Regions from separate parts of the Planomonospora antibiotica genome, predicted to be linked through region 1. Evidence: predicted binding sites of a transcription regulator. Region 1 holds the regulator's gene; each other region holds the start of a gene.
What was found. Region 1 encodes LexA, which represses DNA repair genes until DNA is damaged. Its sites were predicted from a motif close to TCGAACANNTGTTCGA; they were not measured.

Region 1 (7,569 bases):
GGTCCGCCCGCAGCTGCCTGATCTCGGCCTCGAAGTCGGCCAGCGTCTCGAACCCCCGGTAGACGGAGGCGAAGCGGAGGTAGGCGACCTCGTCCAGCTCGCGGAGCGGACCCAGGATCGCCAGCCCGACCTCGTGGGCGGGGATCTCGGCGGATCCGGTCGCCCGGATGCTCTCCTCGACCCGCTGGCCCAGCTGCGCCAGGGAGTCCTCGCTGACGGGCCGTCCCTGGCACGCCCGCCGGACCCCGGCGATCACCTTCTCCCGGAAGAACGGCTCCGTCACCCCGCTGCGCTTGCTCACCATCAGCAGGACCGTCTCCTGCGTGGTGAACCTGCGCCCGCACTTCGGGCATGTGCGCCTGCGGCGGATGGCCCCGCCGTCCTCCGTGGAGCGGCTGTCGATGACCCGCGTGTCAGGATGGCGGCAGAACGGACAGTGCACGTGCGTCGCCTCCCTGACCGGCTCACCTGCCCCACACGCCCCGTGTCATTCCATGCGGAATGCCCGCACCCGTTCACCCGCGAAGGTGAGGTGCGGTAACAGAAACACAACTTATGGTGAAACGGGGTGGGTGGTGCCACTAGATGTTGTGGTGCAACCGTAGAAGTGCGCGACGATGAACGCAAGTTGATCGGAGTGTCCCGAGTGAAGGCGCTGATCAGGGGCGCCACCCGGGCGTGTCGTCGCCGCCCCGCCCTCCGGGCCGCCCGTCCGGGCAGGCCGGAGTCCCGCACGCGCAGCGACCGGCCGGGTACGGCCCGGCGTGGATCCCGCGCACGGTGTCACGGGCGGGGCGCGGTCCGGTGCGCTCCCGCACCAGGTCACGGAGCGGACGCGGCCCGGCGCCGCAGCTCCGCCGCACGGAACCGTCGGCGGGCACGGTCCGCGGGAATCCCGCGGCCTTCGCTCTCTACACGGGAACGAGGCGGGCGATCATCCAGAGGGCGACGAGGGCGGCCAGGAGCAGCGCGGCCACCGCCGCGCCCCGGCCTCTGCGGGTGAGCCGGAGAGGCGGCGCGACGGGGTTGCGGACCCCTCGGCGCGCCTCCGCCCTCCGCCCGGCCCCCGGCCTCCGGCGCGCCCGGCCGCCCGGGGCCGGGCGCGACCGCCCCCCGCCCGCCGCAGCCGGTCGCGGACGGACTTCGCCCGCACTCCCCGGACGCCCCTCACCCGCCGCCCGCGGGCGGCCGCCGTCCGCCGCCCGGAGACGCGCCCTTCCGCCCTCGATCAGCCGCAGGTGCGGCCGGGGCTGCCCCGCCGTCCGCCCCGTGGCCTGCCCCGCAGCCCGCCCCCGCCGGGACCGCCCCGTCCGCGTGGTCGCCTCCATGGCCCTCCCGTCGCCCCGGCCTGGCCGAACACAGGTCGAAGAAAGATCGGTGAATCGAACACCGTGTCGATCGAACTCCCGTACGATGTTGTACACCACGCCGTCGCCGATTTCGAGGAAGACTCGAACAATTGTTTGAAGATGATCTTCGACGGCGGTACGGTCGCTGTGTGCGACATGAGGAATACAGACCGGGAGGCGAGGAGATCGCATGAGCGAGCGCAAAGAGAACGGTGCGGCCGTCAGTGACCTGGCGGTGCGCAGGCGTGACTCCCTCGGCCTCACCCCCAGGCAGCGCAGGATCCTCGAGGTCATCCGTGATTCCGTGCAGCAGCGGGGATACCCGCCGTCGATGCGCGAGATCGGCGAGGCGGTGCAGCTCACCAGCACCTCCAGTGTCTCCCACCAGCTGACGGCGTTGCAGCGCAAGGGCTATCTGCGGCGCGACCCGCACCGCCCCCGCGCGCTTGAGGTCCGTCTGCCCGGCGAGCCCGTGCTCTGGGTGGACCCCGACGCGGGCGCCGACGAGGCGCCCGTCAACCGTCCGACGGCCTCCTACGTCCCCCTGGTCGGCCGGATCGCCGCCGGTGGCCCCATCCTCGCCGAGGAGAGCATCGAGGACGTCTTCGCCCTGCCCAAGCAGCTCGTCGGCGAGGGCACGCTCTTCCTGCTCCAGGTGACCGGCGACTCGATGATCGACGCTGCCATCGCCAACGGCGACTGGGTGGTCGTGCGCCAGCAGCCGGTCGCCGACAGCGGCGACATCGTCGCGGCGATGATCGACGGCGAGGCCACGGTCAAGACCTTCAAGCGCAAGGACGGCCACGTCTGGCTGGTCCCGCACAACCCCAACTACGACCCGATCCCGGGCGACGAGGCGACCGTCCTCGGCAAGGTCGTGGCGGTCCTCCGCAAGCTCTGAGTCACGGGCTCCGCCCGGTGAAGGCCGCACGGCCGGGGGCCCCGGGCCCGCCCGGTTCGCGCGCCCCGGGCCACGTTCTCCGCGCCGCTCACCGCCCCGGCCTAGGCTGGGGCGGTGAGCGACATATCCGATCTGAACGATCTGACGTTGGAGAGCCTGACCACCCGCGACGGGGCGAAGTGGTCCCTCGCCGAGCCCGGGGTGATCCCCGCGTGGGTCGCGGACATGGACTTCCCGGTCGCCCCCGCCGTACGGGAGGCCCTGGCCCGCCGGATCCACGGCGACCTCGGTTATCCCGCCTGGCTCGACCAGCTCGGGGACGGCCCGCTGGCGGAGGTCTTCGCCGCACGGATGGAGCAGCGGCACGGCTGGCGCGCCGATCCGGCGCACGTGCGCTCCTTCACCGACATCAACCAGGCCCTCCAGGTCGTCCTGCACGTCGCCACCCGGCCCGGCGACGCGGTGGCGCTGCACGTCCCGACCTACCCGCCCTTCCTGGAGACGCTCGCCGAGATGGGCCGGCCGCCGCTCCCGATCCCGATGGAGCCCGTGGGCGACTCCTGGGGCTTCGACGCCGACGCCCTGGCCGCCCGGCTCGCCGAGGGCCGCTGCCGGGTGCTGCTGCTGGTCAACCCGCAGAACCCGACCGGGCGCTCGTTCACCCGCGAGGAGCTGACGGTCCTCGCCGAGCTGGCCGAACGCCACGATCTGCTCGTCGTCTCCGACGAGATCCACGCCGACCTGACCCACGCCCCGTCCGCGCACGTCCCCTTCGCCACCCTGCTGCCGGAGCGGACCGTCACGCTGACCTCCGCCACCAAGGCCTTCAACCTGGGCGGCATCCGCTGCTCCGTGGCGCACTTCGGGCCGCCCGCCCTGCGCGCCGCCATGGCCGCCCAGCCCAGGCACATGTACGGCGCGGCCCATGTGTTCGGGGTCGACGCGACCGTCGCGGCCTGGACGCGCGGGGACGGCTGGCTGGAGGAGGTCAGGGCGGTGCTCGCCCGCAACCGGAGCCTGGTCGCCGGAGGGCTCCCCGAGGGCGTGCGCTACCGGATCCCCGACGCCACCTATCTGGCCTGGCTGGACTTCACGGACCTGGCCCTGGGCGAGGACCCCGCCGAGTTCCTGAAGCGCGAGGCGCGGGTGATGCTCAGCCAGGGTCCGCCGTTCGGCCCCGGCGGCGAGGGCTTCGCCCGGCTGAACTTCGCCACCTCGGGCCCGGTCCTCTCGGAGATCCTGGACCGGATCACCCGGGCCGTGAAGTCCCGGTCGTGATCCTCTTCCGCTAATGGGAGCTACCGGGTCAGCTGATCGGGCAGACTCGGTGCCTGGTAGCCGCTGGTGAGTGAGCACTTTCCTCCGCTGGACCGATATTCGAGTCCTGGGGTCAGACCGTGCCCTCACCGGTGGTCAGGAGCCTTGATCACTGATGGGATGTCGTGCCCGCCCCCGGCGTACGGCGTGCGCCCCGGAGGCGGGCCGTACGGGAGAACCGGACCGGAGGCGGGTGCGGCCCGGGACCCCGGCCGGGGTCCCGGGCCGCGCCCTGCGCGGTCAGGGGACGATGTTGACCAGTTTCGGCGCGCGGACGATGACCTTGCGCGGAGCGCCGGACAGGAAGCCCTGTACCTTCTCCGAGGCCAGGGCCAGGGCCCGCAGGTCGTCGTCGGAGATCTCCGGGGAGACCTCCAGCCGGTCGCGGACCTTCCCCGCGACCTGCACGACGCAGGTGACGGACTCCTCGACCAGCAGGCCGGCCTCGGCGACCGGCCAGCCCGCCCTGGCGACCGAGGCCTGGTGGCCCAGGCGCTCCCAGCCCTCCTCGGCGGTGTACGGGGCGACCAGCGACAGCATGACGGCCAGCGCCTCGGCGGCCTCCCGGACCGCCGGGTCGGCGGCGCCGGGGCCGGAGTCGATGGCCTTGCGGGCCGCGCTCGTCAGCTCCATCATGCGGGCCACCGCGACGTTGAAGCGGTGGGTCTCGACCAGCTTGGTGACCTCGTCGACGGTCCGGTGCACGATCCTGCGCAGTTCCAGGTCACCGGTGGCGAAGTCCACGCTCGGGGCGGAGGCCGTACCGGCGTCGGTCATCACCCGGAAGGCGCGGGCCAGGAACTTCTGCGACGCGGCGGGCGAGACGTCGGCCCAGTCGATGTCGTCCTCGGGCGGACCGGCGAAGATCATGGTCAGCCGGACGGCGTCCACGCCGAAGGCGTCGATCTGCTGTCCCAGGTCCACCCCGTTGCCCAGCGACTTGGACATCGCCTTGCCCTGGTTGATCACCTGGCCCTGGTTGAGCAGGCGGGTGAAGGGCTCGGTGAAGTCGACCATGCCCATGTCGTGCAGGACCTTGGTGAAGAACCGGGAGTACAGCAGGTGCAGGATCGCGTGCTCCACCCCGCCGACGTACTGGTCGATCGGGCCCCACTGGCGGACCTTCTCCACGTCGAACGGGCCGCCGGTGTAGTCCGGGTCCACGTAGCGCAGGTAGTACCACGAGGAGTCGACGAAGGTGTCCATCGTGTCGGTGTCCCGCCGGGCGGGGCCGCCGCACTTGGGACAGGCCACCTCGACCCAGTCCGCGGCCGAGGCCAGCGGGGAGACGCCCTTGGGCGCCAGGGCCTCGCCGCGCAGGTCGGGCAGGGTGACCGGGAGCTGCTCGTCCGGGACGGGGACCTCGCCGCAGTCGACGCAGTGGATGATCGGGATCGGGCAGCCCCAGAAGCGCTGGCGGGACAGCAGCCAGTCGCGCAGCCGGAAGTTGACCGTGGCCTTGCCCGTGCCCCGCTCGCTCAGGATCTCGATGATCCTGCGGATCGCGGAGGTCTTGTCCAGGCCGTCCAGGGGGCCGGAGTTGACCATCACGCCGTCGCCGGAGGTCGCCACCCCCGTCTCCCCCGGGTCGGCCATGCCCGTGTGGACCACCACCCGGACCGGCAGGTCGAAGGCGCGGGCGAAGTCCAGGTCGCGCTGGTCGTGCGCGGGCACCGCCATGATGGCGCCGTGGCCGTAGTCGGACAGCACGTAGTCGGCCGCCCAGACCGGCATGCGCTCGCCGTTGACCGGGTTGATCGCGTAGCGGCCCAGGAAGACGCCGGTCTTCTCCTTGTCGGTGGAGAGCCGGTCGATGTCCGACAGCTTGGCCACCTCGGCCCGGTAGGCCTCGAAGGCCGCCCGCTGCCCGTCGGAGACGATCTCCTCGGCCAGCGGGGCGTCCGGGGCGACCACGAAGAAGGTCGCGCCGTACAGGGTGTCGGGGCGGGTGGTGTAGACCGTGACCGGCTCGTCGCGGCCCTCGATCGCGAAGTCGACGTCGGCGCCCTCGGAGCGGCCGATCCAGTTGCGCTGCATGCTCAGCACGCGCTCGGGCCAGCCGCCCTCCAGCTGCGTCATGTCCTCCAGCAGCCGGTCGGCGTACTCAGTGATCTTGAAGTACCACTGGGTCAGCTCACGGCGGACCACCTCGGCGCCGCAGCGCTCGCACCTGCCGCCGACGACCTGCTCGTTGGCCAGCACCGTCTGGTCGTTCGGGCACCAGTTGACCAGACCGCCCTTGCGGTAGGCCAGCCCGCGCTCGAAGAAGCGCAGGAACAGCCACTGGGTCCACCGGTAGTAGGAGGCGTCGCTGGTGTGCAGCCGGGTCGACCAGTCGAAGGAGACCCCGTAGCGCTTGAACGAGGCGGCCTGGGTCTCGATGTTGGCGTAGGTCCACTCGGCGGGGTGGGCGTCGCGCTTGATCGCGGCGTTCTCCGCGGGCAGGCCGAAGGAGTCCCAGCCGACGGGGTGCAGGACGTTGTAGCCCTTCTGGACCCAGTAGCGCGCGACGACGTCGCCGATGCCGAACGCCTCGGCGTGGCCCATGTGCAGGTCGCCGGAGGGGTAGGAGAACATGTCGAGCATGTAGCGCTTCTCGCGGGTGTCGGCGGGGTCGTCCGCGGCCCGGAAGGGGTCCAGCTCCTCCCACCGCCGCCCCCACTTGACCTGCAGGGCCTGCGGGTCGTAGTGCTGCTCTTCGCGTCGCATGTCGGCTTGCTCGCTCACGTTTCTTCCCTCGGTGTACGTCTGCGCAGATGATCTGGACCCATCCGGCCCCAATAGAAAAACCCTCCGCTCACGCGAAGGGCAGCCGCATCGGTGAGGCGTGGAGCGCACCCCGTCGATCCTGCGCCTGTCGCTGCGGGCCGTACGGCCTCGCGCGGCGAGATCTGCGGGGCGCCCCCTAACGCCGGGAGAGCCGATGCGGCCTGGTAAGCAGCAGGGCCGCGGCACGCATAGTGCAAGCCTATCGCAGTTCGCAATCCTCCTTCATGAGCGGGAACGACGGGCCCGATCACGGCAAAACCAAGACACCGGAACCACCAGGTCAGCACAATGGGGACGTCCACGCATCCGGGGTGATCGAGACACTATGGGGATAGATCCGTTGTGACCTCGCCCGTCCCTGCCGTTTACCCTTTTCACCGTGGCGCACTCAGCAGAGCCGGGGCAGGGCCCGGATCCCATGGAGGCGGGCCTGCCCCTGCAGGACCCTCCGACCGATCCCACCGGCCTCCAGTTCAGGGAAGCGTTCTCCCGTTTTCCTGCGAATCACCCTGCCCCACATGAGACCATGCCCAATACCCATAATTCGGGCACCCGTGCGGGAGGTAAGGAATCCATGGCCTCGGATCATTCCAGCCGGCCCCAGCAGTCTTCGGCATGGCAGGAAGGACCCGAGACCCCGTCGGCGCGGGCGGGCGACCCGCTCGGCACCGGCCCCCGGCTCCCCCTTCCCCAGGACGGGCCGCCCGGAGGCGCCGCCGCCCGGCCGGCCTCGGTCCCCGGCAACCGCTCGTGGCAGCAGATGTTCGGCACGGACGCCTCCGCCCCTCAGGACGGCGCCCGGCAGCCCGCCCCGTCCGGCGAAGGCGCCGCCGCGCGCCCGCCCGCGCCGGCTCCCGCGGAGCACGGCGGGTGGGGCGTCCCCTCCTCCGAGACGCCGAACTCCGCCTTCACCCCGGCCTGGGTCGACTCCCGGCCCGATTGGAACCCTCCGCCCGCCACGGACTCCCGGCCCGACCTGACACCTCCGCACGGCACGGACTCCCGGCCCGGCTGGAACCCTCCGCCCGCCGCGGGTCCCGGTCCGGCTCCCGCCGCCGACCCCTTCGCCAGGCCCGACCCGTTCACCTCCGCCGACCCCTTCGCCAGGCCCGACCCCTTCGCCTCTGCCGACCCCTTCGCCCGGACCGCCGCTTTCGGCGCGCCGGCCGGCGGTTCCGCTCCCGTGGGCGACCCGGTCCGGCCCGGCCAGACCGGGCCGGGCGGCCACCCGGG
Region 2 (7,569 bases), on a different contig from region 1:
CCGCATCGGTACGGCGTGCCAGGGATGCACGGAGGCGGGCCGGTGGTCCTGCCGGCGTATAAAGCACCGCACCCCGCGCGCCCGGGCCCAGGCCGGAGGCCGGAAACCACCAGACATCAGCTGCGACGGCCGGCAGGACCACCGGCCCGCCGCAGTGCGCACCCACCCCGACCACCACCGAACCACCGGGCCACCGGGCCACCGGGCCACCGAACCACCACAGCACGGGACCCGCCGTTCAGCCGGTCAGGAACCGTCCTTGAGGAGGGCTTCCAGGGCCTCCCCGTCGCGGGCGATCACGGCGCGGCCGTCGTCGGTGAGCACTATGGGGCGCTGGATCAGGACCGGGTCGGCGGCCAGGAGGGCGATCCACTCGTCGCGGTCACGCGGCCGCTCCGCCAGCCCGAGCTCCCGGGCGCGGGCCTCCCCCATCCGGGTGACGTCCCACGGCTGCAGGCCGAGCCGGTCGAGGACCTCGGTGAGCTCCGCGACCGTGGGCGGGTCGTCCAGGTAACGGCGGACGGTCACGTCCCTGCCGGCGCCGGCGAACGCGTCGAGGGCGCAGCGGCTCTTGGAGCAGCGCGGGTTGTGCCAGACGGTGGTCACGCGACCTCCGCCGGGACGCCGCCGGTGATGCGGAGCAGCTCGTCGTAGGAGGTGGGGAAGACGCTGTGCGGATGGCCCGCGGCGGCCCAGACCACCTCGTGCGCCTTCAGCCAGGTATCGACCAGGGTGCGGATCGGGGCCGGGTGGCCGATCGGGGCGACGCCGCCGATGGGCTGGCCGGTGGCCGCGCGGACCAGCTCCGGTGTGGCCCGCCGTACCTCGGCCGCGCCGACCGTCTCGGCGACCAGGTCGGTGTCGACGCGGTGGGCCCCGCTGGTGAGCACCAGGAGCGGTTCGCCGTCGGCGTCGAAGACGAGGCTGTTGGCGATGGCGCCGACCTCGCAGCCGAGTTGCGCGGCGGCGGTCGCGGCGGTGGGAGTGGCCTGCGGGAACACGACGATCTCTCCGGAGACGCCGTGCTCGCGCAGGGCGGCGGCGACCTTCTCGATGTTCGGATGCAACTTTTCTGGCACCCGGCCACTCTAAACAGATTGCCGGCCGGTCACCTCTTCATAACCGGCCGAGGGTGCATCCTGAAGGTGCGCTATGTTCCGTTGATCCGATTTATCCAGCGGTGTGAGGGGATGAAGTCACGTGGAGGTTGGACGGCGGCTCGGAGTGGCCGCGCTCATGGCGGGAGCGGTGCTCCTGTCCTCCTCCGGCGCCGCGGACGCGGTGTCCGCCGCCCCGGCGGTCCCGGTCGCCGCGGTGAAGGCCGCGTTCGCGGCGGAGACCGCGACGGCCGAGCCGGCTCCCTTCACCGCGCCGGGCAAGACGCTCAGGGTCGGCGCCAAGGGGGTCGCGGTCAAGGCGCTGCAGACCCGGTTGACGGAGCTCGGCTACCACCCGGGCCGGATCGACGGCCGGTACGGCGGGGCGACCCAGGCCGCGGTGTGGGCGTTCCAGAAGGTCAACGGCCTCAAGCCGGCGGGCACCGTCACCCGGCGCACCTGGGCCGCGCTGGAGGCCCCGCGGACCCCCAGGGTCCTGGTGCCCAAGGGCAGGCCGACACGCGTGGAGATGAACCTCACCACCCAGGTGATGGTGCTCTACGTCGGCGGGCGGGTGAAGCTGATCAGCCACACCTCCTCGGGCAGCGGGGTCCCCTACTGCGAGACGGCCACCTGGCAGGGCAGGACGCAGAAGTTCTGCGGTGACGCCCGAACGCCGACGGGCGACTACAGGACGACCTGGCGCCGGGACGGCTGGCACCGGTCCTACCTGGGCCAGCTGTACAACCCGATCTTCTTCAACGGCGGCATCGCCTTCCACGGCGCGCTCTCGGTCCCGCTGACGCCGGCCTCGCACGGGTGCGTGCGCCTGCCGATGCACGTGGCCGAGGTCCTGCCCGGCCTGCTCGGCACGGGGGTGCCGGTCCACGTCCGGGGCAGGTTCACCCGGTAACCGCGGCCGTTCGCAGAACACCGGCCCCGGGAGATATCGATCTCCCGGGGCTTTCCGTTTCACAGAGAGATCGAACTTCTGTTCGTCGACATACTTGACAGCATCGATGATCGAATTTATGTTCGATGTAGTGACGTGGGACTCGCGGCTCACGTTGAGGGCGGCCGACCTGACCCCGCCTCCGCCGGAGGCGGGGTCAGGTCGGGACGGACGGGGAGAGGGGAAGCTCCTCGTCCGGCCGCCCGGCGGAACTGTCGGTGGGGTCTGCGAACGTGGCACCACCGGCCAGACTGCCGGGAGCCGCTTGCGACCAAGGAGGCGGAAGCATGACCCCACGGTTCGACGGCCCCGCCGGGCCCCGGTTGTCGCCCACGGTGCGGACACGCCTGGCCGACGCGCGCGACTGCCTGGAGGAGGCGGCGAGCGCCCGCACCTCGGCCATGCGCTATGTCTCGGCGCACCTGGCGGCGCTCCGGGCTGCGGCGGCCGTCCTGGCCGCCCGCCCCAAGCCGATGGACGGCCGCCGGCGCAGGCTGCGCAGCGCCTGGGAGCTGCTTCCCGAGGCCGAGCCCAGGCTGGCCGACTGGGCGCCCTATTTCGAGGTGAGCGCCGCCAAGCGGGCCTCGATCGAGGCCGGGATGACCCACGCCGTGTCGGCCCGCGACGCCGAGGAGCTGATCTCCGAGGCGGAGCGGTTCGTCGTGGCGGTGGAGGAGATGCTCGGCGTGCCGGTCCAGCCCGCTCTCCCGGGCCGCGTCCCCCTGGCGGGGTAGGCGCCCGAGGTCCTCCCCGTGCGCTCCCGGACGGCGGCGAGGGCCGTGGCGGGAGCCGGACGCCTCCGTCCGGCGACAGGTCGGCCGTCCCGGCCCGACGACCGCGTCCATCCCGGCCCCGAGGCCGGATCGTTCGCGAACCCCGGGTAAAAGAAGCCGAACGTCCCGTTAGCCGTTTTCCTCGAATCCGGCCAGATCGCCCCTGCTAGGGTGCGACGGTGATCGGACTGCGACGAGTCGGCCCCGACGAGTTCGTCTCTCGGCTGGATTCCGTTCTCGACATCTACACGGCGGCGATGGCCCCTCCCACCGATCAGCTGTCCGGCCGGAAGACGATAATGGGCAACCACGCCACCCACCCCGGCTTCACCTGCCTGTTCGCCGAGCTCGCCGACGGGACCCCGGTCGGCCTCGCCTACGGCTTCCACGGCGTCCCGGGGCAGTGGTGGCACGACGTGGTCCACCAGGCCGTCGCCGAACGGCGCGGCGAGACCAGCGCGCGCGACTGGCTGGGCGACGCCCTGGAACTCGCCGAGGTCCACGTCCACCCCGACCACCAGGGAAAGGGCGTCGGCAGGGCCCTGGTCCTGAACGTGTGCGAAGGACGGCCGGAACGCACGGTCGTGCTGTCCACCCGCGACCTGCCCACCGCGGCCCGGCACCTCTACCGGAGCATCGGCTTCGTGGACCTGCTCACCGCGTTCGTCTTCCCCGGGGGGTACGAGCGTTACGCGATCGCCGGAGCCATGCTCCCGCTGCCCTCCGGCTGACACCACGGGGACACCGCCGGGGCGCCGCGCCCCCGCCGGCGGGGGATCATCCGCGTCGGCGCGGCTCCCCGGCCGGGGGCGCACGGCGGGCTCACCCGGTGAGCGAGGCGGTCTCCGGAACGTGGTCGGGGGCCGCGTGGTCGAGGGCGCGGAAGACCTCGCGCGTCGCGCTGGAGCGGTTGAAGGTGATGAAGTGGATGCCGGGCGCGCCCTCGTCGAGGAGGGTCCGGCAGAGCTCGGCGGCGTGCTCGATGCCGAGGGCGCGCACGGCGGCGGGGTCGTCGGAGACGGCCTCGAACCGCGCGGCCACCTCGGGCGGGAACGGGGCGCCGGAGAGCTGCTCGGAGCGGGCGATCGTGCTCATCTGGGTGACGGGCATGATGCCGGGGATGATCGGGGTGTCGCAGCCCCTGGCCGCCACCCGGTCGCGCAGCCGCAGGTAGTCCTCCGCCCGGAAGAACATCTGGGTGATGGCGTAGTCGGCGCCCGCCCGGCACTTGCGGACGAAGTACTCGGTGTCGGCCTCGACCGAGACCGACCTCGGGTGCTTGTAGGGGAACGCGGCGACGCCCACGCAGAAGTCACCGGACTGACGGATCAGCCGGACCAGGTCCTCGGCGTAGAGCACCCCCTCGGGGTGGCGCACCCACTCCCCCGTCGGATCGCCGGGCGGGTCGCCCCGCACGGCGAGGATGTTGCGCACGCCCGCCCCGGCGAACCGGCCGATCAGGTGGCGCAGCTCGCGGATCGAGTGGTCGACGGCGGTGAAGTGCGCCACCGGGGTCAGCGTGGTCTCGTGGGCGATCCGCTCCACGATCTCGACCGTGCGGTCCCGGGTCCCGCCGCCCGCGCCGTAGGTGACGGAGACGAACGTGGGACGCAGCGACTCCAGCTCCCGGATCGCGCGCCAGAGCTGCCGCTCCCCCTCGGCGTTCTTCGGCGGGAAGAACTCGAAGGAGAACGACCGGCCACCTGCGGCGAGAAGCTCGCGGACGGTGGGCACGCGGTCGGGAAGGATTGAGGGGCGACCCAGAGCCATGCCCCTAGCCTACTGGTCCGGCCGCCGGGCGGACCGCCGTCACCGGGCCGGGCCAGCCCCGCTTGATCCGCGTCCGGTACCCGGCCCGATAATCTCTGGGTATGCCCACTTCCGCAGCCCTGCTGGACACCATCCGCTCCGAAGTGGATCGTTCGCTGAGAGGTTTCCTCGATCGGCAGCGTCCCCTGGTCAGCGCGCCCGAGATCGCCCCTCTCGTCGCCGCGGCCGAGGACTTCCTCTCCGGTGGGAAACGACTCCGCCCGGCGTTCTGCTACTGGGGCTGGCGGGGGGCGGGCGGCGGCGACGATCCGGCGCTCTTCACCGCGGCCGCCTCCCTGGAGCTGCTCCAGGCCAGTGCACTCGCCCACGACGACGTGATGGACGCCAGCGACCTGCGCCGGGGCATGCCGTCGGCGCACCGCCGGTTCCAGGCGATGCACGAGAAGGAGGGCTGGAGCGGCTCGGCCGAGCAGTTCGGCGAGAACGCCGCGATCCTGCTGGGGAACCTGCTGCTGGTGTGGTCCGGTGAGATGTGGCGGACCAGCGGCCTGCCTCCGGCCGCCCTGGCCGCGGCCCAGCCGGTCTACGACCACATGCGCACGGAGCTCATGTGCGGCCAGTACCTCGACCTGCTGGAGCAGGTCCGCGGCGCGAGCACCTTCGACAGCGCGCTGCGGGTCGCGCTGTTCAAGAGCGGCAAATACTCGGTGGAGCAGCCCCTCCGGCTCGGCCTGGTGCTGGCCGCGCGCGGGCGCGAGCCGTGGATCGACCGCCTCTGCGAGGAGTACGGCCGCAACGTCGGCATCGCCTTCCAGCTGCGTGACGACATCCTCGGCGTGTTCGGCGATCCGGCGGAGACCGGCAAACCCGCGGGCGACGACCTGCGCGAGGGCAAGCGGACGATGCTCATCGCCCGCGCGCTCGCCGCGGCCTCGCCCACCCAGGCGGAGGAGGTCCGTCTCACCTTGGGCGACCCGGAGCTGGAGAGGGGCGGGGTCGACCGGCTGCGCCGGGTGATCGAGGAGACCGGGGCCCTCGCCGCCTGCGAGAAGCTGATCGACGACTATCTCGGGCAGGCGCTGCGCTCGCTGGACGACGCCCCGATCACGCCGGAGGCCCGGACGGCCCTGGCCGACCTGGCCGTGGCCGCGACCGCCCGGCGGACCTGACCGGCGGGCCCGGCCGCACCGGACCTCGACCCGGCACGGCCGCACGGCACACTTGGTCCGAACCCGGTGCGGCCCCGCCCGGCGCGCCGGGCCGGGCCGCCCGTCAGCGGTGCGGCGCCGCGAGCCTCCGCTGGAACTCCTCGGCGGCCGCCTTCGGGTCGTCCGCCTCGGTGATGGCCCGCACCACCACGACCCGGCGCACGCCGTACGACATGACCTCGTCCAGGTTGGCGAGGTCGATGCCGCCGATGCCGAACCACGGGCGGTCCGTTCCCAGCGACGCGGCGTGCGCGAGCAGGGGCGGTCCGGGCGCGTGGCGTCCGGGTTTGGTGGGTGTGGGCCAGATCGGGCCGCAGCAGAAGTAGTCGACTCCGGGCTCGGCGGCCGCGGCGGAGACCTCCTCGGGGGCGTGAGTGGAACGCCCGATCAGGATGTCGTCGCCGAGGATGTCCCGCGCGACGTGCACCGGCAGGTCGCCCTGGCCGAGATGGAGCACGTCCGGACGGGCGGCGTGGGCGATGTCCGCCCGGTCGTTGACCGCCAGGAGCCTGCCGTGCCGGTCGCAGGCGTCGCGGAAGACCTCCAGGAGCGCGAGCTCCTCACGCGCCTCCAGCCCCTTCTCGCGCAGCTGCACGATGTCGACGCCGCCCGAGAGGGCGGCGTCGAGGAACTCCGCGAGGTCGCCCCGGTCCCGGCGGCCGTCGGTGCACAGGTAGAGGCGCGCGTCAGAAACCGAGGGTCTGGGCACGCCGCTTGACTTCGGTGTGGCGGCCGGCGCGGATCGCGTCGACCGGCGACCCGGGCAGGGTCTCGTCGGGGGTGAACAGCCAGCGGAGCGCCTCGACGTCGTCGTATCCCGCGTCGAGCAGCACGGTGAGCGTGCCCGGCAGGCCCTTGACGACGTCGCCTCCGGCGATGAACGCGGCGGGCACCTGGGGCTCACCACCGCCCCGCCGGACTCCGATGATCTTGTGGTCCTTGAGGAGCTGCTTGGCGCGACCGGCACTGAGGTCGAGTCTCCTGGCGACCTCGGTCAAGGTGAGCCACTCGCCCACCAGTTCGTCGGTTTCCCGGTCGATCTGCGCAACAGAAAGCGTCACGAACCCACCACTACCACATTGAGCCCTTCACCAAACACCTCGCGGCATCTCACGGTGCGGTCACACCGCCGTACAGTCGCGCAACGCTACAGCAGGATCGGCCAGACGATCGACGTCGAGGTGCTGGCCGCCCTCGATGAGGCGGCGCCCCTGCATCAGGTCGCGGGGGAGGTTCACCGCCAGGACCGCGGCGAGCGTGCCCTCGCCGGTCACCCAGCAGGCCGACCACCGGGTGCCGGCGGGGTCGCCGCGCATGACGAGGCGGGCGCCGGCGTGGTGCCCGGCGTACTGCACCATGTGGCCGAACTGCTCGGACCAGAAGTACGGGACCGGGTCGTAGACCGCGCCGTCCCCGGGACCGCCCAGCAGCGTGGCCGCGGCCACCTCGGGGGAGTTCAGCGCGGTGTCCCAGTGCTCCACCCGCAGGCGGCGGCCGTACCTGCGCGACCACCAGGCCGCGCAGTCGCCCACGGCGACCACCCCGGGCAGGGCGGTGCGCAGGTGCTCGTCGGTGACGACCCCGTCGTCCAGCTCGATCCCGGAGCCGGCCAGCCAGTCCACCGAGGGACGCACCCCGATGCCGGTGACGACGACGTCGGCCTCGACCGTGGAGCCGTCGACGAGGGTGAGCCCGCCGGGGTCGACGGAGGCCACCATCGTGCCCGTCCGCAGGTCGATGCCGGCCCGGTCGTACCAGGGGGCGGTGTG
Region 3 (7,569 bases), on a different contig from region 1:
CGTTGACCAGCAGGCCCGCGATGGAGATCACCAGCAGGACGGCGGACAGGCCGTACCAGAGCTTCTGCTTGCCGACGAAGTCGACGTTGATCTCGCCCCGGTACAGGCGGCTTACGAGGCCGGCCATCATGCCTCCTGCGGAACGGTGGTGGAGCCGGTGGGCGACCCGATGCTCATGCGCTCGGCGTCCAGGCCGGAGAGCGGGTGGCCCTTGGCGAAGAACTTCAGGCGCGCCAGCAGGGCGACGAACGGCTTGGTGAACATGAACACCACGACGATGTCGATGAGGGTGGTCAGGCCCATCGCGAACGCGAACCCGGCCACGCCGCCGACCGCCAGGAAGTACAGCACCAGGGCGGCGATGAACATGACCGCGTCGGCGATCAGGATCGTGCGCCGGGCGCGGACCCAGGCGACCTCGACGGCCGAGCGCAGCGTGCGCCGGCCCTCCTTCATCTCGTCGCGGATGCGTTCAAAGTAGACGATGAACGAGTCCGCGGTGATGCCGATCGAGACGATCAGGCCGATGATGTGCGGGAGCGAGAGGCGGAAGCCCGCGAAGTGGCCGAGCAGCACCACCGACTGGTAGGTCAGGACCGAGGCGACCACGAGGCTCAGCACCGAGACGGCGCCCAGTCCGCGGTAGTAGATCATCGAGTAGACCACCACGAGGCCCAGGCCGATCGCGCCGGCGATGAGACCGCCGCGCAGCTGGTCGGCGCCGAGGGTGGAGGAGACCTCCTCGATCGAGCTCTTCTCGAACTTCAGCGGCAGCGCGCCGTACTTGAGCTGGTTGGCCAGCTCGGTGGCGGTCACCTGGGTGAAGCTGCCGGAGATCTGCGCGCGGCCGCCGGTGATGGGCTCCTGGATGACCGGCGCGGAGATGACCACGCCGTCCAGGACCATGGCGACCTGGTTGCGCGGGGCCTCGGAGTTGAAGGCCGTGGTGGTGACCTTGGACCACTGGTCCGGCCCCGAGCCCTTGAAGGAGAGCTGGACGAGCCACTCGCCGGTGCTCGGCTCCACGCCCGAGGTGGCGCTGTCGATGGCGGTGCCGGTCACGGCCGCCTTCTCCAGCACGTACTTGGCGCTGCCGTCCTGGTCGCAGGCGACGAACTGCTTGTTCGGGTCGTCCTGGGCGCCCTGGCCCTTGTCCTTCTTGGAGCAGTCGAGCTCCTGGAACTGCTTGAGCACCGCCGGGTCGATCCCGGTGGTGTCGACGCCCGCCAGCGGGTCCTCGGGAGCGGCGCTCCCGCTCGGCGCGGCCGACGGGGCGGCGGAGGGGGTCGCCTCGCCCTTCGCGTCGCCGGTCGCCCTGCCGGTCGGCTCGGCCTGCTTCGGCGCGGTCGAGGCGGCCGGGGTGGCGGCGGGGCTCGGGTTGGTCAGCGCCTCCGACAGGCCGCGGCCCGCCGGGGAGCCGCTCGGGCTCGCCTCGGCGGTCACCGACGGCTTCGGCGTGCTCTTGCCGGTGGCCGCGGGCGAGCCCGACGGGGCCGGGGTCGGCGTGGGCGCCTGGGTGGACATCTCACCCGGGGGCTGGGGCGACCCGGCCGCGATCGCCAGCACCTGGCGGAATCTCAGCTCGGCGGTCGTGCCGACCAGCTTGACGACCTCCTCCTGGCCTGCGCCCGGAACGGAGATGACGATGTTGTCACCGGCGCTGGCCACCTCGGCGTCGGAGATGCCGCTGCCGTTCACCCGGTCGCGGATGATGTTCACGGCCAGATTCAGGCTCTCCTCAGAGGGAGCGCCGCCGTTCGGCGTGATGGGCGACAGCGTCACTGTCGTGCCGCCGGCGAGGTCGAGGCCGTATTCGGGGGTGTACGCCCTGTTGAGGAGCATCACCCCGCCCATGGCGAGAATGATCGCCAGAAGCAGCAGGAGCACGCGTCCCGGTCTGCTCTGGCCGCTGGTCGGTCGGGCCACTGGTCGTCGATTCTTTCGGTTATAGGGGGTTTTGGCGGTGCGCTGCGCTCAGGACTTCTTGGGGGTGGAGTCCTGGCTGTCACCCTGCTGCTCGGCGGTCTCCACCACGTCGTCGTCGGTGACCGCGACGTCGTCCTTGACGCCCTCGGCGTCGTCCACCGGGGTCAGCACGCGTCCGATGGCGGCCTTGACCCAGCGGGTCTCGACACCGGGCGCGATCTCCAGGATCACGTCTTCCGCGTCGAGGCCCACGACGGTCGCGAACAGACCGGTCGTGGTCATGACCTGCGTCCCCGGCGTCAGGGAGTTCTGCATCTGGATCTGTTCCTGCTGCCGCTTGCGCTGCGGGCGGATGAGCAGGAAGTAGAACACCACGACCATCAGAGCGATCATGATGAGGCTTGAGTAGTCGCCCATGGGGCCGCTCCTCCACTTGAGAATGACCGGCCTGGCGCCGGACGTCTGTATACGGCCACGCCGCTCAGCACGTCAGCCTACACAGCCAGCCAAGCCACGGAGTTTAGGCGAGCTGTTAGAAGCGCGGCAACGAGGTCACGATCCGGCACACCGGGAAGTTCCCGTTTCGAGACCCTTGTCATCGATCCGTGATCGACACCATGCGGCTCCACGACCCGGGAAGCACCGGCCCACCACTGAAGAAACCCGGAACGCACGACCCCGCCACTGAAGAACAACGCCGTCGCTCCCTCCGCTCTTCCACGGGCGCCGCATCCGCCGCAACCGGGAGTCCCCGATCGGGGCGGACCGCGTCCGCCGCGCCCGGAGCCTGCGGCCGAGGAACCGCGTCCGCCGCGGCGCACGGACGGTCCGCCCGGGACGCGACTCAGGCGCCGAACGCGTCCGGCGGCGGGGTCAGCCCCAGGTGGTGCCAGGCCGCGGCCGTCGCCACCCGGCCGCGGGGGGTGCGGGCCAGCAGGCCCTGCCGTACCAGGAACGGCTCGGCGACCACCTCGACCGTCTCCGGCTCCTCCCCCACCGCGACCGCCAGGGTGGACAGCCCGACCGGACCCCCGCCGAACCTGCGCAGCAGGACGTCCAGCACCGCCCGGTCCAGCCGGTCGAGTCCTTCGGCGTCGACCTCGTAGAGGTTCAGCGCGGCGGCGGCGACCTCCCGGGTGATCACCCCTTCGGCGCGGACCTCGGCGAAGTCGCGCACCCGGCGCAGCAGCCGGTTGGCGATGCGGGGCGTGCCCCGCGAACGCCCGGCGATCTCGCGCGCCGCGTCCTCCGGCAGCTCCAGTCCGAGCAGCCGCGACGAGCGGTGCAGCACCTGCTCCAGCTCGGCGGCCTCGTAGAAGTCCATGTGCGCGACGAAGCCGAACCGGTCGCGCAGCGGCGCGGGCAGCAGCCCGGCCCGGGTGGTGGCCCCGACCAGGGTGAAGGGCGCGATCTCCAGCGGGATCGCGGTCGCGCCCGGTCCCTTGCCCACCACGATGTCGACCCGGAAGTCCTCCATCGCGAGGTAGAGCATCTCCTCCGCCGGACGGGCCATCCGGTGGATCTCGTCGATGAACAGGACCTCGCCCTCCGACAGCGTCGAGAGGATCGCCGCCAGGTCGCCCGCCCGCTCCAGCGCCGGCCCGGAGGTGATGCGGAGCGGCACCCCCAGCTCGGTCGCGATGATCATCGACAGGGTCGTCTTGCCGAGCCCCGGCGAGCCGCTCATCAGCACGTGGTCGGGCGCCCGCCCGCGGCGCAGCGCGCTGTGCAGCACCAGCGAGAGCTGCTCGCGCACCCGCGCCTGGCCGATGAACTCGTCCAACCGCTTGGGCCGCAGTGCGGCCTCGATCAGCCGCTCGTCGCCCTCGGCCTCCGGTGACACCAGATCCCGGTCGGAACTCACGTCGGACCACCCTCGCTCATCGCACGCTCAGGGCGCGCAGCGCCGCCTTCAGCAACGCCGCGACCTGGGGGACGCGGCCCGCGGCCACGTCGGCGTCGGCCTGCGGGCTCACCACGGCGACCGCCTCGTCGGCGTCCTTGGCGGAGTATCCCAGCCCGATCAGCCCCGAGTGGACCTGGTCGCGCCAGGCCGGCGCGGCGGCGTGGCCGTTGAGGGCGGCGCTGACGGCCTCCTCCGGGGTGCCCAGCTTGTCCTTGAGGTCGACGATGATCCGCTGGGCGCCCTTGGGGCCCACCCCCGGCACCCGGGTCAGCGCCTTGACGTCGGCCGCGGCCACGGCCACCCTGAGCGCATTGGGCGTGTGCACCGCCAGCATGGCCAGCGCCACCTTGGGGCCGACGCCGCTGGCGGCCTGCAGCATCTCGAAGACGCCGCGCTCGTCGTCGTCGGCGAAGCCGAACAGCGTGAGGGAGTCCTCGCGGACCACCAGCGAGGTGGCCAGGGCGGCCTCCTCCCCCACCCGCAGCGTCGCGAGCGTGCCCGGGGTGCAGTGCACCAGCACGCCCACGCCGCCGACCTCGACCACTGCCCTGTCATGCGCGAGCGAGGCCACCCGGCCCCGCACCGAGGCGATCACTTCGCGGTTCCTCTCGAATGTCCGGCGCGGCCCCGGCCGCGGAAGTAGGCCGCCGCGGTCGTGCCGGGGCCGGTCTGCGTCCTGGCCAGCGCCTCGGCCAGGCGGTTCTGCGCGCCGCCCCGCCAGACGTGGCAGATGGCGAGGGCGAGGGCGTCGGCGGCGTCGGCGGGCTTCGGCATCGCGTCGAGCCGCAGCAGCCTGGTCACCATGGTGCCGACCTGCTGCTTGCCTGCCGTGCCGCTGCCGGTGATGGCGGCCTTGACCTCCGACGGGGTGTGCAGCGCCACGGGGATGCCCCGCCGCGAGGCGCACAGGATCGCGACGGCCGAGGCCTGCGCCGTGCCCATCACGGTCCGGAGGTTGTGCTGGGCGAAGACCCGCTCCACGGCCACGGCGTCCGGCTCCAGCTCGTCGAGCCACTGCTCGATGCCGGCCTCGACGGCCACCAGGCGGGCACCGATCTCCTCGTCGGCCGCCGTGCGCACGACCCCGACCTTCACCAGGTTCAGCGGCGCGCCGGGACGCCCCTCCACGGCTCCGAGCCCGCACCGGGTCAGCCCCGGATCGACCCCCATCACCCGCAGCTCGGGCAGACGCACCGACACTCCTCCCACCCGCCGAACACCTGTTCGGTGCCCGACTCTACCGCCTGGCCGCGCCCCGCGCACGGAGCCCGCCGAAGGGACCCTCCGGCCGGGACCGCGTGGGACCGCTCACAGGTGCTGGGCCGCGGCCTCCTCCTCGTCGCCCCCGGCCGCCCTCTCCCGCAGCCGGTCCAGCCGGGCCATCACCGGCGTCGCAGTGACGCCGTGCAGCACCAGCGAGACCAGCACGGTGAAGGCCACCACCGCCCACAGCTCCTCGGCGGGCACGCCGAAGTCGGCGTGCCCGAGCGCGTAGGCGAGGTAGTACAGCGAGCCGATGCCCCGGATGCCGAAGAAGGCGATCACGCCGCCCTCGCGCGGCCCCGCCCGGCCGCGCAGCCCGGCCAGCCAGCCGGTCAGCGGCCGGACCACCAGCAGCAGCGCCAGCCCGGCCGCCGCCCCCTGCCAGGTGAGCGCGGACAGGCCTCCGGTCGCGACGAACCCGCCGAGCAGCAGGATCAGCCAGGCGGTGAGCAGCCGCTCGATCTGCTCGATGAACCCGTGCAGGACGCCGTTGTAACCGTGGGTGCGCTCGGCGGCCCTGATCGTGCAGGCGGTCACGAACACCGCGATGAAGCCGTACCCGCCCGCCAGCTCGGTGACGCCGTACGCCAGGAACGTCGCGGCCAGCGCGACGAAGCCGTCCCGGTGCTCGGCCAGCCGCAGGTCCGACACCTTGGCGCGGAAGAACAGGCGGCCGAGCAGCGTGCCGGCCGCCAGGCCGCCCGCCGCGCCCACCGCGCCCTTGTAGAGCACGTCGACCAGGACCCATTCGCCGACCCACCCGGCGCCTCCTCCGGCGAGGGCCAGGGCGATCGCGGCGTAGACGAACGGGAAGGCCAGCCCGTCGTTGAGGCCGGCCTCGGAGGTGAGGGTGAAGCGCACCTCGTCGTCGGCCTTCTCCGAGTCGACCGGCTCGCCGACCTGCACGTCGGAGGCGAGCACCGGGTCGGTCGGCGAGAGCACCGCGCCGAGCAGGAGGGCCGCGGCCCACGGCCAGTCCAGCAGCCCGTGCAGGACCAGCGCGACCGCCGCCACGCTCAGCGGCATCGTCCACGCCAGCAGGCGCCAGGTGGATCCCCACCTGCGCCACCCGAAGGGCCGGTTGATCGCCAGCCCCGCGCCCATCAGCGAGATGATCACGCAGATCTCGGTGGCGTGCTCGACGAGGGCGCGGTGCGCCACCGGATCGGGGGCGGGCAGGTCGAGCGGGAGGAGGTAGAGCAGCGCCCCGCCGACCAGGCACGCCAGCGGCAGTGAGAAGGGCCGCCGCCGGAGCACGCGGGGCAGCACGGCCGCCAGCAGGGCGCCGACGCCCGCCAGCGCGAAGACCAGATCCGAGTTCGCCATGGTTCAGCCGGAGTACCCGTACGACCGGGGGCAAACCTCGCAGAACGCAGGAGGAACACCGGAAACGAAAAGCGCCCCTCCGAGAAGCGGAGGGGCGCCGGACGCTCAGGCTTCGAGTTTCTCCATGACCTCGTCGGAGACGTCGAAGTTGGCCCACACGTTCTGCACGTCGTCGCTGTCCTCGAGCGCGTCGATCAGCCGGAAGACCTTGCGCGCGCCCTCCTCGTCCAGCGCGACGTTCATCGTCGGCATGAAGCTCGACTCCGCCGAGTCGTAGTCGATCCCGGCGTCCTGCAGAGCCTTGCGCACCGGGACGAGGTCACCGGCCTCGGAGACGACCTCGTAGCTGTCGCCCAGGTCGTTGACCTCCTCGGCGCCCGCGTCGAGGACCGCCGTCAGCACGTCGTCCTCCGACAGCCCGCCCTTGGGGACGATCACGACGCCCTTGCGGTTGAACATGTAGGACACCGAACCGGGGTCGGCCAGGGAGCCGCCGTTGCGGGTCAGCGCGACCCGGACCTCGGAGGCGGCGCGGTTGCGGTTGTCGGTGAGGCACTCGATCAGCACCGCGACGCCGCCGGGGGCGTAGCCCTCGTACATGATGGTCTGCCAGTCGGCGCCGCCCGCCTCCAGGCCGCCGCCGCGCTTGCGCGCGCGCTCGATGTTGTCGATCGGGACGGAGCTCTTGCGCGCCTTGGTGATGGCGTCGTACAGCGTCGGGTTGCCGTCCGGGTCGGGACCACCGGTCCGGGCGGCGACCTCGATGTTCTTGATGAGCTTGGCGAACAGCTTGCCCCGCTTGGAGTCAAGCGCGGCCTTCTTGTGCTTCGTCGTCGCCCATTTGGAGTGGCCGGACATCGCCTAGAACTCCCTCACCATTTCAACAAAGTACGAATGCACGCCGGCGTCCCCGGTCAGCTCCGGATGGAAGGACGTGGCGAGCAGCGGCCCCTGGCGGACCGCGACGATCCTATCCCCAGGTTCGGCCCGGGCCAGCACCTCCACCGGGGAACCGACGGATTCCACCCAGGGCGCGCGGATGAACACCGCACGCAGCGGGCCGCGGCCGGCGAAGTCGAGGTCGGCCTCGAAGGAGTCGACCTGACGGCCGAAGGCGTTGCGGCGGACGGTCATGTCGATGCCGCCGA

Region 2: IEZ06_RS01860 (SAV_6107 family HEPN domain-containing protein) is a predicted target of LexA. The motif match lies at 2,081-2,096, and genes of this name have one in related genera.
Region 3: ruvC (crossover junction endodeoxyribonuclease RuvC) is a predicted target of LexA. The motif match lies at 5,045-5,060, and genes of this name have one in related genera.

The regions. Positions count from the first base shown of each region.
Region 1 is NZ_BMQE01000008.1:114,013-121,581, reverse strand. It holds gene nrdR (transcriptional regulator NrdR) at 1-442, opposite strand, end outside; gene lexA (transcriptional repressor LexA) at 1,540-2,250, shown strand; gene IEZ06_RS10235 (MalY/PatB family protein) at 2,365-3,528, shown strand; gene leuS (leucine--tRNA ligase) at 3,808-6,276, opposite strand; gene IEZ06_RS10225 (hypothetical protein) at 6,911-7,569, shown strand, end outside.
Region 2 is NZ_BMQE01000001.1:399,257-406,825, reverse strand. It holds gene IEZ06_RS01875 (arsenate reductase family protein) at 247-606, opposite strand; gene IEZ06_RS01870 (YbaK/EbsC family protein) at 603-1,079, opposite strand; gene IEZ06_RS01865 (L,D-transpeptidase family protein) at 1,201-2,010, shown strand; gene IEZ06_RS01860 (SAV_6107 family HEPN domain-containing protein) at 2,337-2,783, shown strand; gene IEZ06_RS01855 (GNAT family N-acetyltransferase) at 3,002-3,553, shown strand; gene metF (methylenetetrahydrofolate reductase [NAD(P)H]) at 3,645-4,592, opposite strand; gene IEZ06_RS01845 (polyprenyl synthetase family protein) at 4,694-5,761, shown strand; gene thiE (thiamine phosphate synthase) at 5,865-6,509, opposite strand; gene IEZ06_RS01835 (Rv2175c family DNA-binding protein) at 6,487-6,861, opposite strand; gene IEZ06_RS01830 (NAD(P)/FAD-dependent oxidoreductase) at 6,922-7,569, opposite strand, start outside.
Region 3 is NZ_BMQE01000036.1:30,867-38,435, forward strand. It holds gene secF (protein translocase subunit SecF) at 1-127, opposite strand, end outside; gene secD (protein translocase subunit SecD) at 127-1,887, opposite strand; gene yajC (preprotein translocase subunit YajC) at 1,975-2,343, opposite strand; gene ruvB (Holliday junction branch migration DNA helicase RuvB) at 2,771-3,790, opposite strand; gene ruvA (Holliday junction branch migration protein RuvA) at 3,807-4,427, opposite strand; gene ruvC (crossover junction endodeoxyribonuclease RuvC) at 4,424-5,011, opposite strand; gene IEZ06_RS26315 (cation:proton antiporter) at 5,141-6,421, opposite strand; gene IEZ06_RS26320 (YebC/PmpR family DNA-binding transcriptional regulator) at 6,527-7,279, opposite strand; gene pdxT (pyridoxal 5'-phosphate synthase glutaminase subunit PdxT) at 7,283-7,569, opposite strand, start outside.